One region of the Mesorhizobium sp. M7A.F.Ca.MR.148.00.0.0 genome, then DNA from elsewhere that is predicted to be linked to it. Evidence: predicted binding sites of a transcription regulator. Region 1 holds the regulator's gene; the other holds the start of a gene.
The links. Region 1 encodes LexA, which represses DNA repair genes until DNA is damaged. Its sites were predicted from a motif close to TGTTCNNNNTGTGTTCNG; they were not measured.

Region 1 (6,071 bases):
ACATCGTCGAAATGAAAACAGCGACGCGCGGCGGCGGAACACCCTTCGCGAACAACCGGGGACTGACTGACCATGAGTGGATTTCCTGATCTCGCCGCAGTCGAAGCGATGGATGCCACAGATCCGCTGCGGGCCATGCGCGACCGTTTCATTCTGCCGGAGGGGGTGATCTATCTCGACGGCAATTCACTGGGGGCAGCGTCTCATGCCGTTTTCGGCGAGCTGCAGCAGGCGGCAACCCAGGAATGGGCCCAGGATCTCATCCGAGCCTGGAATACGGCCGGATGGTTCGAGATGCCGATCGAACTCGGCGATCAACTCGGGCGCCTGATTGGAGCCGCGGCCGGCCAGACCGTCGTCTGCGACACGACGTCGACCAACATCTACAAGGTGCTGCATGCGGCGCTGGAGATGCGGCCGGGCCGGTCGGTCATCGTCGCCGAGGGTGACAGTTTCCCCACCGACCTGTACATCGCCGAAGGGGTGGCCTCGACACGGGACGGCGTCCTGCTGCGCCTCGCGGGCGTCGACGCGCCCACCATCGAAGAGCTGATCGACGAAAACGTCGCGGTGGTGCTGGTCAACCACGTCAACTACAAATCGGGTGAACTGCGCGACATGGCGGCGCTGACGCGCAAGGCTCATGCGGCCGGAGCGCTGATCGTCTGGGATCTATGCCACACCGCCGGCGCCCTGCCCGTCGAGCTCGATCACGCAAATGCCGATTTCGCCATCGGCTGCACTTACAAGTACCTCAACGGCGGTCCGGGCGCACCGGCCTTCATCTATGCCGCGCAGCGCCATCACGGCGATATCAGCCAGCCGCTCAGCGGCTGGTGGGGCCATGCGCGGCCCTTTGCCTTCGAACGGGGGTATGTTGCCGGCACCGGTATCCGCCGCTTTCTGTGCGGCACCCAGCCTGTCCTGTCGATGCGGGCGCTCAAAGGCGCGCTTGTTATCTGGAACGACGTCGACATGGCGGCATTGCGAAAAAAGAGCGTCGCGCTGACGGAACTGTTCATCCAGCTCGTCGAAGCAAAGTGCGGCGCCTATGGCCTCACGCTGGAGACCACCCGCGACGCGACCAGGCGCGGCAGCCAGGTGTCGTTCCTTCACGATCACGGCTATCAAATCATGCGGGCGCTGATCGAGCGCGGCGTCATCGGTGATTTTCGCGCGCCATCGACCATCCGTTTCGGCTTCACGCCGCTCTATGTCGGCTACAAGGATGTGTGGCTGGCGGTTCAAGTGCTAGAAGACATTCTGCGCACGGGCGCATGGAAGGACCAGCGTTTCGCCGTCAAGGAAGCCGTTACCTGACGCAACGATCTCCGCGATTTGCCGTCGCCGCCCTCACTGCCCGGCAGATGACGGAGGGCTGAATTCCAGCCACAAATGCCAACAGACGTTGGCGTTTTGGCTCCGTTTCGTTCACGGCAAACGAACGTCCCGAAGATTGATAGCGTCCCTTGTGGCGGTCGATCGGCAGATGATGCCAAGCCTTGGGTCGAGGATGAGCCACAGGTCATTAACCATAATGGTTTCAATGTGAGCAGGCGCATTGCCGTGGTTGGCGCCTGTCGATCGCGACCCGCTGGCAAGCCGAAATAATTTCAGCAGCCTTAACAAATTCATTAAACTTTAAACGGTTGCAGAACACAACTGGAACAGATAGTGTTTGTTCTGGGTTTGTTTTTCGATTCTGGTTTCAGGTAATCTGGGGGCCGCCATGCTGACACGCAAGCAACATGAACTGCTGATGTTCATCCATGAACGCCTGAAGGAGAGCGGCATTCCGCCATCCTTCGACGAGATGAAGGAGGCGCTCGACCTTGCCTCCAAATCCGGGATTCATCGGCTGATCACCGCACTTGAGGAGCGCGGCTTTATTCGCCGGTTGCCCAACCGGGCACGCGCGCTGGAAGTGCTGCGATTGCCGGACTCGATCGCGCCCGGCCTCAACGCGGCAAAGAAGTTTTCGCCAAGCGTCATCCAGGGCAGTCTCGGTCAGGGTGGTGCTCTTGGCCGGCAGATCAAGCCGGCGCCTTCGCGGATGCCCTCGCCCGGCAATGATGACGATGCGGTCTCCGCCGTGTCGATACCGGTGATGGGCCGTATCGCCGCCGGTGTGCCGATCGATGCCATCCAGCATCAGACGCATTCGATCTCGGTGCCGCCGGACATGATCATGGGCGGCGCCCACTATGCGCTGGAGGTCAAGGGCGACTCGATGATCGAGGCCGGTATCTTCGACGGCGACACCGTCATCATCCGCAATGCCGACACGGCGAACCCCGGCGAGATCATCGTGGCGCTGGTCGATCAAGAGGAAGCGACGCTGAAGCGGTTCCGCCGCAAGGGCGCTTCGATTGCTCTCGAAGCCGCCAATCCGGCCTATGAAACCCGTATTTTCGGCCCAGACAGGGTCAAGGTGCAAGGCAAGCTCGTCGGCCTCATCCGCCGCTACTGAGGCGGCTGCGGGTTGGCCGCTGGCTTCTCGGGTTTCTTGAAGGGTGCCAGCCCCCTCGCCTCACGAGAGTATTTGCGTTGCGTGTGCCAGGGCCGATATGGGCTGTTCACCGCGAAGCTGATTGTCGCCGGCGTGGTCGCCGATTGGCGATCGAAGAAGACCGCGGCACTGCCTTTGCGAGCCAGTTGCCGCTTGGTGATGACGAGAACCAGCGGATTGTGACAGGCGTCATAGGCGGTGGCGTCATTGATGACGATCAGCTCGGCGAAGCCGCAGGCTTTCCAGGTGTCCTTGCGGTCCTCGACATAGGCAATGATCGCACCGGACATATGCCTGGCCACGCAAACGCCTGAGGAGCAATAGAACGGCGATCCCGGCGGTAGCTCAACGGCGTCCGCGACGTCGAATTGCCCATCGCTCTTGTCGAACACCTCTGGCACGACGATGGTTTCTGATGTCAGGGCGCGTTTCCAGTTGTCGACGGTGAATTCGTTCGGCCGTTCCCGGCTGACGGCAAGCTCGCCGCCACCGATCGGCAACGCCACCAGCCGGGCGTCTTCCGAGATCAGCACATCCGGCGTGCGCGTATCCGAGACGGTCAGCAAGCCTGCCAGCGCGAATGGCAGAGCAGCGAGCCGCAGCCAAGTTGTCGCCATCGTCGCGATGACCAGGGCAATTGTCACCAGCAGGACAGATTGCTGCGAAATCAGCCCAACCCCATCGACAGGCGAACGTTCGGAGATCCAACCCGATATGGCGATCATCACCGTCAGACCCTTGCCCATCAGGTAGAGGGCCGGCCAATCCAATCCGAAAGGCATCAGCAGCGCGCTTGCGACAGCCAGGAACATGACGACGGTGACGATCGGCATAACCGCCAGATTGGCGAACAGGCTGAGCGGCGACACACGCTGAAAATGCCAGATGGCAAACAGCGTCGTGGCGCTGCCGGCGATGATGGAGGTCATGGCAAGGCCGGTTGCCGCGAGCACGAACTTTCGCGTCAGGAAACCGGGCATGGATCGCTTTGGGGGCGGCGGTCTTGCTTTTCCCGCGCGGTGATCGGCCCAGCCGGCATAGGCGCCGACCAGAGCCGCGGTCGCGGCGAACGACATCTGAAAACTCGGGCCGACCACCTCATGCGGCGACACCACGATGACGGCGATCGCCGAGATCGCCAGATTGCGCATGGTGAGTGCTGCTCGATCGAACAGCACGGCAATCAGCATCACCGCCAGCATGATGAAGCTGCGCTCGGCGGCAACGACGACTCCAGAGATGATGAGATAGGCCGCGATCGAGAACAGTGCGGCGACGGCGGCATACTTCTTGACCGGGCGACGCGCGGAAAAGTCGGGAAACAACGCGAAGGCGCCGCGCAGCAAGCCCATGATGGTGCCTGCGACCAGCGCCATGTGCAGTCCCGAAATCGAGATGATGTGGTAGATGCCGGTACGTCGCATCGCCTCATTGATGTCATCGGGAATGCCGGCGCGCACGCCGACGATCAGCGCCGCGGCGATCTCGCCTTCGGCGCCGCCGACGCTCGCCCTGATATGGTCGGCGATGGCCTCGCGGGCATTTTCCACGCTAGAGGAAATTCGGGCCGGCAGCGGCATGTCGCCACCATCGCTGACGACAAGCTTTGGGTTGCCGAGAAAGAACCCGCTGCCGCCGATGCCGGCAAAATAGCTGTCGAAGGAGAAATCATAGCTGTCCGGCCGCACCGGCCCAGTCGGCGGCAAAAGCTTGGCATATCCAGTGATGAGGGAGCCTGCGGTCACGTCAGCCGGGATCTTGCGTGCCGAAAGCCGCACCCGTTCCGGCGCATAGCGCAGTTTCGGTCTTGCGGTCGATGTCACGTCGATGGTCAGCCGGATACGGCCAGTTTCCATCCGGTCGAGCGAGACGACGCGGCCGGTCACCTGCGTCGAGATTTCCGAGCCCAACATTTGTGTGCCCGCACGCCACGTCTCGACCTTGGCAGCAAGCAGTCCTAGGGCGCACAAAAGCGCCGCCATGAAACACAGATGGGTCTTTGGCCATGAGCGCGAGACCAGCGCACAGATCCCCGTCAAGATGACAACCGCGACAGGTCTCGCAAAGTCGGGTTCAGCCGTCAGCGAAAAATAGCCGATCGCTCCGATCGCCAGGCAGACCGGCACCAGCAGGAAGGCCACGCCCCGGTCGAGTTCCAGGCTCGCCGCCGTGTTCACGCTGTGACGCAGGCGAGGCAGTGATGTCAGGCTGATTTGCCGGCGCACGCGAACGATCCTGCCGGTTTCGGCAACAGGAACAGAGGCGGCGACATCCGCTTGCAAGGGCGCCTTGCCGGGATCCGGCACAAGGGGCGATGGCGGCGGCAATGGGGCTGGCCGAGGCGCAAACAGGGACCGTTCGCTGACGCCGATGGCAGCGTCCTCGCCCTGATCCGAGCCCCAGCCTCGTCCAGCCATCGGGTCTGCCCCTTGCGCCCTCGACACCCTATGCTACATGAACGCCGGGCGCGCGAAAGCCCGCGCAACCGCACCCCGCTTCAGATGGTTTCCGAGAGTTCCATGTCCGACAAGGTCGTCACCCGTTTTGCCCCTTCGCCCACCGGCTATCTGCACATAGGCGGCGCGCGCACGGCGCTGTTCAACTGGCTGTATGCGAAGCACACTGGCGGCACGATGCTGCTGCGCATCGAGGACACCGACCGCGAACGCTCCAATGAAGCCGCGACGGCTGCCATCCTCGACGGGCTTTCCTGGCTTGGCCTGAGCTGGGACGGCGAGCCGGTGTCGCAGTTCGAGCGTGCTCCGCGCCACCGCGAGGTGGCTGAGGAGCTCGTGCGCATGGGCAAGGCCTATTATTGCTATGCCACGCCGGCCGAACTGGAGGCCATGCGCGAGGCCGCCAGAGCCAAGGGGCTGCCGCCCCGCTATGACGGCCGCTGGCGCGACCGCGACCCCTCTGAGGCGCCCGCAGGCGTTAAGGGCGCCATTCGTATCAAGGCGCCGACCGAAGGCGAGACCATCGTCCATGACCGTGTCCAGGGCGAGGTGCGCTTTCCCAACAAGGATCTCGATGACTTCATCATCCTGCGTTCTGACGGCAATCCCACTTACATGCATGCCGTCGTCGTCGATGATCATGATATGGGAGTCACCCATATCATTCGCGGCGACGATCATCTGACCAACGCCGCTCGCCAGACCGTGATCTACAACGCCATGGGCTGGAACGTGCCGTCCATGTCGCATATCCCGCTGATCCACGGCGCCGATGGCGCCAAGCTGTCGAAGCGGCACGGCGCGCTTGGCGTCGAGGCCTATCGCGCCATGGGCTACCTGCCGGAGGCGCTGCTCAATTACCTGGCGCGCCTTGGCTGGAGCCATGGCGACGACGAGATCATGTCGATCAAGGATATGATTTCCTGGTTCGATATCGGCGATGTCAACAAGGGCGCGGCGCGCTTCGACTTCGCCAAGCTGGAGGCGATCAACGGCGCGCATATGCGCCGCATGAGCGATGCCGAACTGTTCGACATCTTCATCGCTACCCTGCCCTATCTCGAAGGCGGCCCGGCGATCGCCGCGCGCCTGAACGACAGCACCAA
Region 2 (6,071 bases), on a different contig from region 1:
CCGCCCGTGGATGACGAAGGTGGGAGCTGTCCGCGGGAAAACGCCATCTTCACACCGCCGCGACAAACCCGTCCAGCACGCGTTTCTGGCCGGCCTTGTCGAAGTCGATGGTCAGCTTGTTGCCCTCGATGGCTGATATGTTGCCGTTGCCGAATTTCTGGTGGAAGACGCGGTCGCCGACGTTGAAGGGCGATGGCTTGTCGGCGACGGATTTGGCGACCAGTTCGCCGTCGATGGTGCGGCCCTTGACCGAAGTGCGGCCGGCGCCGTAGCCGCTGTCCGTCTCGCCATAGCCGATGCGCTCGACCTGATGGCCGGAGCGCGAGCCCCAGTTGCGGTCGGTCGCCTCGGTGCGGTTGGCCTGCGCGCGCTGCCAGCCCGGCGTTGCATAGGTGTTGGAGAAGGCGCCGGATTTTTCGCTGTCGGCGCCGACATTGTCGAAGCGCGAGGCGCCATAGGGGTTCTGTCTTCCTGCGCCCTGGCCGCCGCGGCCGGAGGCAAAAGAACCGCCGCCATAGGAATTGCCGTAGCCGCCGTAGGAGTTGCCGCTTTCGGCGACCTCGACATGGGCTTCCGGCAGTTCGTCGAGGAAACGCGACGGGATCGTCGATTGCCAAAGGCCATGGATGCGGCGGTTGGAGACGAACCACAGATGCAGGTTCTTCTTGGCGCGGGTCAGGCCGACATAGGCAAGGCGGCGCTCTTCCTCCAGCCCGGAGCGGCCGCCTTCATCCAGCGCGCGCTGGTGCGGGAACAGGCCTTCCTCCCAGCCGGGCAGGAAGACGGTCTCGAATTCGAGGCCCTTGGCCGAATGCAGCGTCATGATCGAGACGGCGTCGAGCCCGGCGTTCTGCTCGGCATCCATGACCAGTGCGACATGTTCGAGGAAGGAGCGCAGCGACTCATACTCCTCCATCGAGCGGATCAGTTCTTTCAGGTTCTCCAGCCGGCCGGGCGCTTCGACCGAGCGGTCGTTCTTCCACATGTCGGTGTAGCCGCTCTCTTCGAGAATGGTCTCGGCGAGTTCGGTGTGCGGCGTGGTTTCCAGTGCCTTTTGCCAGCGCTCGAAATTGGCCGCCACTTCACGAAGTGCGGCGCGCGGCTTCGGTTTCAACTCGTCGCTTTCGGCGAGCTTGGCGGCGGCCTCCAGCATCGGGATGCGCAGCGCACGCGCGGTGTCGTGGATCTGGCGGATGGTGGCTTCGCCCAGGCCGCGCTTGGGCACATTGACGATGCGCTCAAAAGCGAGGTCGTCGGCGCCTTGGGCGACGACGCGGAAGAAGGCCAGCGCATCGCGGATTTCCATGCGCTCGTAGAAGCGCGGGCCGCCGATGACGCGGTAGTTGAGGCCGAGCGTGACGAAGCGGTCCTCGAACTCCCGCATCTGGAAGGAGGCGCGGACAAGGATCGCCATGTCGTTGAGATTGTGCTTTTGCCGCTGGTAGGTCTCGATGGTCTCGCCGACGGCGCGCGCTTCTTCTTCGGAATCCCAGGCGGCGTGAACATGCACCTTGCCGTCTTCGGGATCGTTGCGGTCCGTGAACAGCGTCTTGCCGAAGCGGCCCTCATTGTGGGCGATGAGGTGGGAGGCAGCACCAAGGATGTGCGCGGTCGAGCGATAGTTGCGCTCCAGCCGGATGATGGTGGCGCCGGGAAAATCCTTGTCGAAGCGCAGGATGTTGTCGATCTCGGCACCGCGCCAGCCATAGATCGACTGATCGTCGTCGCCAACGCAGCAGATATTTACGGTGGCGCGGGTGTCAGTCGAAGAGCGCCCAATCTCCCCCCTAGAGGGGGAGATCGGCTTGCCTTGCGGCCTTTGCGCCAGGAGGCGCAGCCACATGTACTGGGCGGTGTTGGTGTCCTGATACTCGTCGACGAGGATGTATTTGAAGCGCTTGTGGTATTCCTTCAGCACGTCCGGATTGGCGCGGAAGATGCGGATCGGGTGGCAGAGCAGATCGCCGAAATCGCAGGCGTTCAGCGTCTTCAGCCGCTCCTGATAGGCCTTGTAGAGTTCGCGGCCCTTGCCGTTGGCGAAGGCGCGGGCGTCGCCCTCGGCGATGTCGGCCGGGCCTTGCCCCTTGTTCTTCCAGCCGTCGATCATCTGGGCGAACTGCTTGGCCGGCCAGCGCTTGTCGTCCAGACCTTCGGCCTGGATCAGCTGCTTGATCAGCCGCACGACGTCGTCGGTGTCGAGGATGGTGAAGTCGGAGCGCAAACCGGCGAGTTCGGCATGTCTGCGAAGCAGCTTCACGCCAATCGAGTGGAAGGTGCCGAGCCATGGCATGCCTTCGACATTGCCTTCGCCGATCAGCACGCCAATGCGGATCTTCATCTCGCGCGCGGCTTTGTTGGTGAAGGTCACCGCGAGGATCTGCGACGGGAACGCCTTGCCGGTGGCGAGGATGTGAGCGATGCGGGTGGTGAGCACGCGGGTCTTGCCGGTGCCGGCTCCGGCCAGCACCAGAACCGGGCCTTCGGTGGTTTCCACCGCCAGCCGCTGCTCCGGGTTGAGGCCCTTCAGATAGTCGGGTGCGTTGTTCTGTCCGCTGCGGGCAGCCATGGCGCGCGCGGCGATGCCCGACGGGGCCGGGGGCCGCGCGTTGGGTTCGTCGAAAAAGGGCATGTCTTCGGAAAAGCCGGACATCGCCCCGAATGTAGTGATTCGGTGGGGAAAGACCAGAACTGTCTACGTTTTGTTCCGCTAAAGTGCCCGATTGCTGCCCACGCTCCCAGTGCGGTCGATGTTATCCCAATGGCGATGGACCATTACCGCCTGCGCTTGAGGCCCATGCTTGACAGGCGGGACCGTCGGGAGAAAGTTGTGCTTCGGGCAGCGACGCAATGCCGGGTTGCCATGGCAGCGCCGCAAAGCGCAACAGTCGAAGGAGTATCATCTTGGCTGTCACCATCACCTCCCTCATTCTTTTCCTCATCGGCCTGGCACTCGGCGGCGGCGGCATCCGCCTGGCGATGCTGGGCGGCAGCTGGTACTATGTCGTTGCCGGTCTTGCCTTCCTGATCGCCGCCTGGCTGCTTTACCGGCGCAGGTCGACTGCTTTGTGGCTCTACGCGGTGATCGTGCTCGGCACGTTGGCCTGGGCGGTCTGGGAAACCGGCTTCGACTGGTGGGAACTCGGGCCTCGCGGCGGCATCATCGTGCTTCTCGCTTTGTGGCTGCTGACGCCGTGGGCGAGGCGGGGTCTCGTCGGCCCTGACGGGCGCGCGCCGCTGATCCTTGCCGTGCTGGCATCATTGGCCGTCGCCGGTTATTCGATGACATCGGACCCGAAGGATATTGCCGGCGAACTCGGCACCGACAAGGTGGTCGCCAACGCCAATCTCGGCAATGATGTGCCGGCCGGCGAATGGCACTATTACGGCCGCACGCAGTTCGGCCAGCGCTATTCGCCGCTCGACCAGATCACACCGGACAATGTCGCCAAGCTGCAGCCTGCCTGGACCTACCAGACCGGCGATGTGAAGGGTCCCGACGATGTCGGCGAGACCACCTATCAGGTGACGCCGCTGAAGATCGGCGACACGCTCTACATCTGCACGCCGCATAATTTCGCCATCGCCATCGATGCCGCGAGCGGCAAGGAGAAATGGCGCTTCGATCCCAAGGTCAAGCTCGACAAGGACCGCCAGCACCAGACCTGCCGCGGCGTGGCCTATTACGCCGATGCCGCCGGCGCCGCCGGGCAGCCCTGTGCGACCCGTGTCTATCTGCCGACCTCGGATGCGCGGCTGATCGCGCTCGATGCCGCCAACGGGCAGATCTGCCCGGCTTTCGCCGAGGGCGGCACGCTGAACCTTCTGACCAACATGCCCTATCCGAAGTCGGGCTATTATTACTCGACCTCGGCCCCGCTGATCTCAGGCGGCAAGATCATCGTCGGCGGCGCGGTCAACGACAATTATTCGACGCAGGAGCCATCCGGCGTCATCCGCGCCTACGACGCTGCGACCGGCGCGCTGGTGTGGAACTGGGATTCCGGCAATCCGGACCAGACGACGCCGCTGCCGGCCGGCCAGACCTATACCGCCAACTCACCCAACATGTGGTCGACGCCGAGCGCGGACGAGAAGCTCGGCCTGCTCTATGTGCCGCTCGGCAACCAGACGCCGGACCAACTCGGAGCCGGGCGCAGCGCCAATGTCGAGAAGTTCTCGTCGTCGATCACCGCGCTCGACCTCAACACCGGGCAGGTGCGCTGGGTGCGGCAGACCGTGCACCACGATCTCTGGGACATGGACGTGCCGGCGCAGCCGAGCCTGATCGACATCACCAAACCCGACGGCACGGTGGTGCCGGCGCTGGTCGGGCCGACCAAGCAGGGCGACCTCTATGTGCTCGACCGCCGCACCGGCGAGCCGGTCATTGCGGTCAACGAAGTGCCGGCGCCCGGCGGCGCGATCGAAGGTGACCACACATCGCCAACGCAGCCGGTCTCCGACCTTACCTTCATGCCGAAGCCGCTCACCGGCGCCGACATGTGGGGCCTAACCATGTTCGACCAGTTGGCCTGCCGGATCGAATTCCAGGGCCTGCGCTATGAGGGTCGCTATACGCCGCCTTCCGTCCAGGGCTCGCTGATCTACCCCGGCAACTTCGGCACCTTCAACTGGGGTGGCGTCGCCGTCGACCCGGTCCGGCAGGTGCTGTTCGGCATGCCGACCTATCTGGCGTTCAAGTCGGAGCTCATTCCGCGCGATCAGGTGCCGCCACCGGACGAGGGGCGCGGCAGCGAGCAGGGGCTGAACCGCAACGAGGGCGCGCCCTATGCGGTGGTGATGGGACCGTTCCTGTCGCCGCTCGGCATTCCTTGCCAGGCGCCGCCCTGGGGCTATGTCGCCGGCGCCGATCTCAGGACCGGCAAGATCGCCTACATGCATCGCAACGGCACTGTCTACGATATGACGCCGCTGCCGCTGCCGCTGAAGGTCGGGGTGCCGGGCATTGGCGGGCCGATGATCACCGCTGGCGGCGTCGCCTTCCTGGGGGCGGCGGTCGACGACTATCTGCGCGCCTACGACCTGACATCGGGCAAGCAGCTGTGGCAGGCGCGGCTGCCGGCCGGCGGGCAATCGACGCCGATGACCTATACGGTGGCCGACGGCCGCCAGTTCGTGGTCATCGTCGCCGGCGGCCACGGTTCGGTCGGCACCAAGCCCGGGGACTATGTGATCGCCTACGCGCTGCCGAAGTAGGGGCGCAGGGGGGCGCGATCTCTCAGAGGTCGCGCCGCCCATTATCTGTGCCGGTATCTTTTCCCCGCATAGTGACGGGGAAAAGTGCCCGACTGGGCGATGAGGGGCGGCAAATCTTCCGATCGGCCCGATTGTCGATCAGCCAATCCCCAGATGGCCCTTCAGGCTGGGCACCGAGCCGAGCACCTTGTTGGTCAGGTCGGGGCCGGAGGCGGCTTCGGCCTGCTGGATCAGCGTCGCGCCGGCCTTCTGGATCTGCGCCATGTCGAGCCCGGATGCCTTGAGCGCGGCGACGCCGTTGATCAGCGCGCCGGCCTTCTCGCCGAGAACGCCGCCAAGCGCGCCCTGCAACGACGACAGAAAACCGCCACCGCCGGCCGGAGCGGCAGCCATGACGTCATATTGATGGGCGAGGTCGTCGGCGCCGGGGATCTTGGCGAAGAACGCCGAGGCGCTTGTGCCTTCCGCCTCGTGTTCGAGCACCGAGAAAATGGTGCCGACGACTTTCTCCGTCGTCGCCTGGTCGAGGCCCGCCTTCTGCGAAACGGTGTTGACGATGTCCTGGACGTTCATGGCGTCACTCAGCCCTGGGCTTTCGTGTTGCGGTTCCGCTCAGTGCGGACCCTGATCAACGATCGTCTGCCCGCGTTCAGAACCATCGAGCACAGGGCCAAAGCGGCGGTCGCCGCAAGGACGAGCGCGCTGGCGAGGATCGGGGAAGGCATGGTCATGGTCATCGCTTCCTTCTGGGTCTGACGTGTGGGCACACGGCCAAGATACTGGTCGATTGCCACCTTCCCTCACGATTGTGGCAGCGCCAGCAGGATTTATTGCCAATGACCAAAAAGTGATGA

Region 2: the regulator LexA is predicted to act here: its motif matches at 2,690-2,707, upstream of EOB49_RS20850 (UvrD-helicase domain-containing protein).

Annotation. Positions count from the first base shown of each region.
Region 1 covers NZ_RZTB01000005.1:35,211-41,281, reverse strand. Annotated here, with positions in the region: gene kynA (tryptophan 2,3-dioxygenase) at 1-1, shown strand, start outside; gene kynU (kynureninase) at 73-1,320, shown strand; gene lexA (transcriptional repressor LexA) at 1,730-2,470, shown strand; gene EOB49_RS03200 (ComEC/Rec2 family competence protein) at 2,464-4,926, opposite strand; gene gltX (glutamate--tRNA ligase) at 5,029-6,071, shown strand, end outside.
Region 2 covers NZ_RZTB01000060.1:22,562-28,632, forward strand. Annotated here, with positions in the region: gene EOB49_RS20850 (UvrD-helicase domain-containing protein) at 50-2,650, opposite strand; gene EOB49_RS20855 (glucose/quinate/shikimate family membrane-bound PQQ-dependent dehydrogenase) at 2,902-5,217, shown strand; gene EOB49_RS20860 (hypothetical protein) at 5,356-5,790, opposite strand; gene EOB49_RS20865 (hypothetical protein) at 5,799-5,954, opposite strand.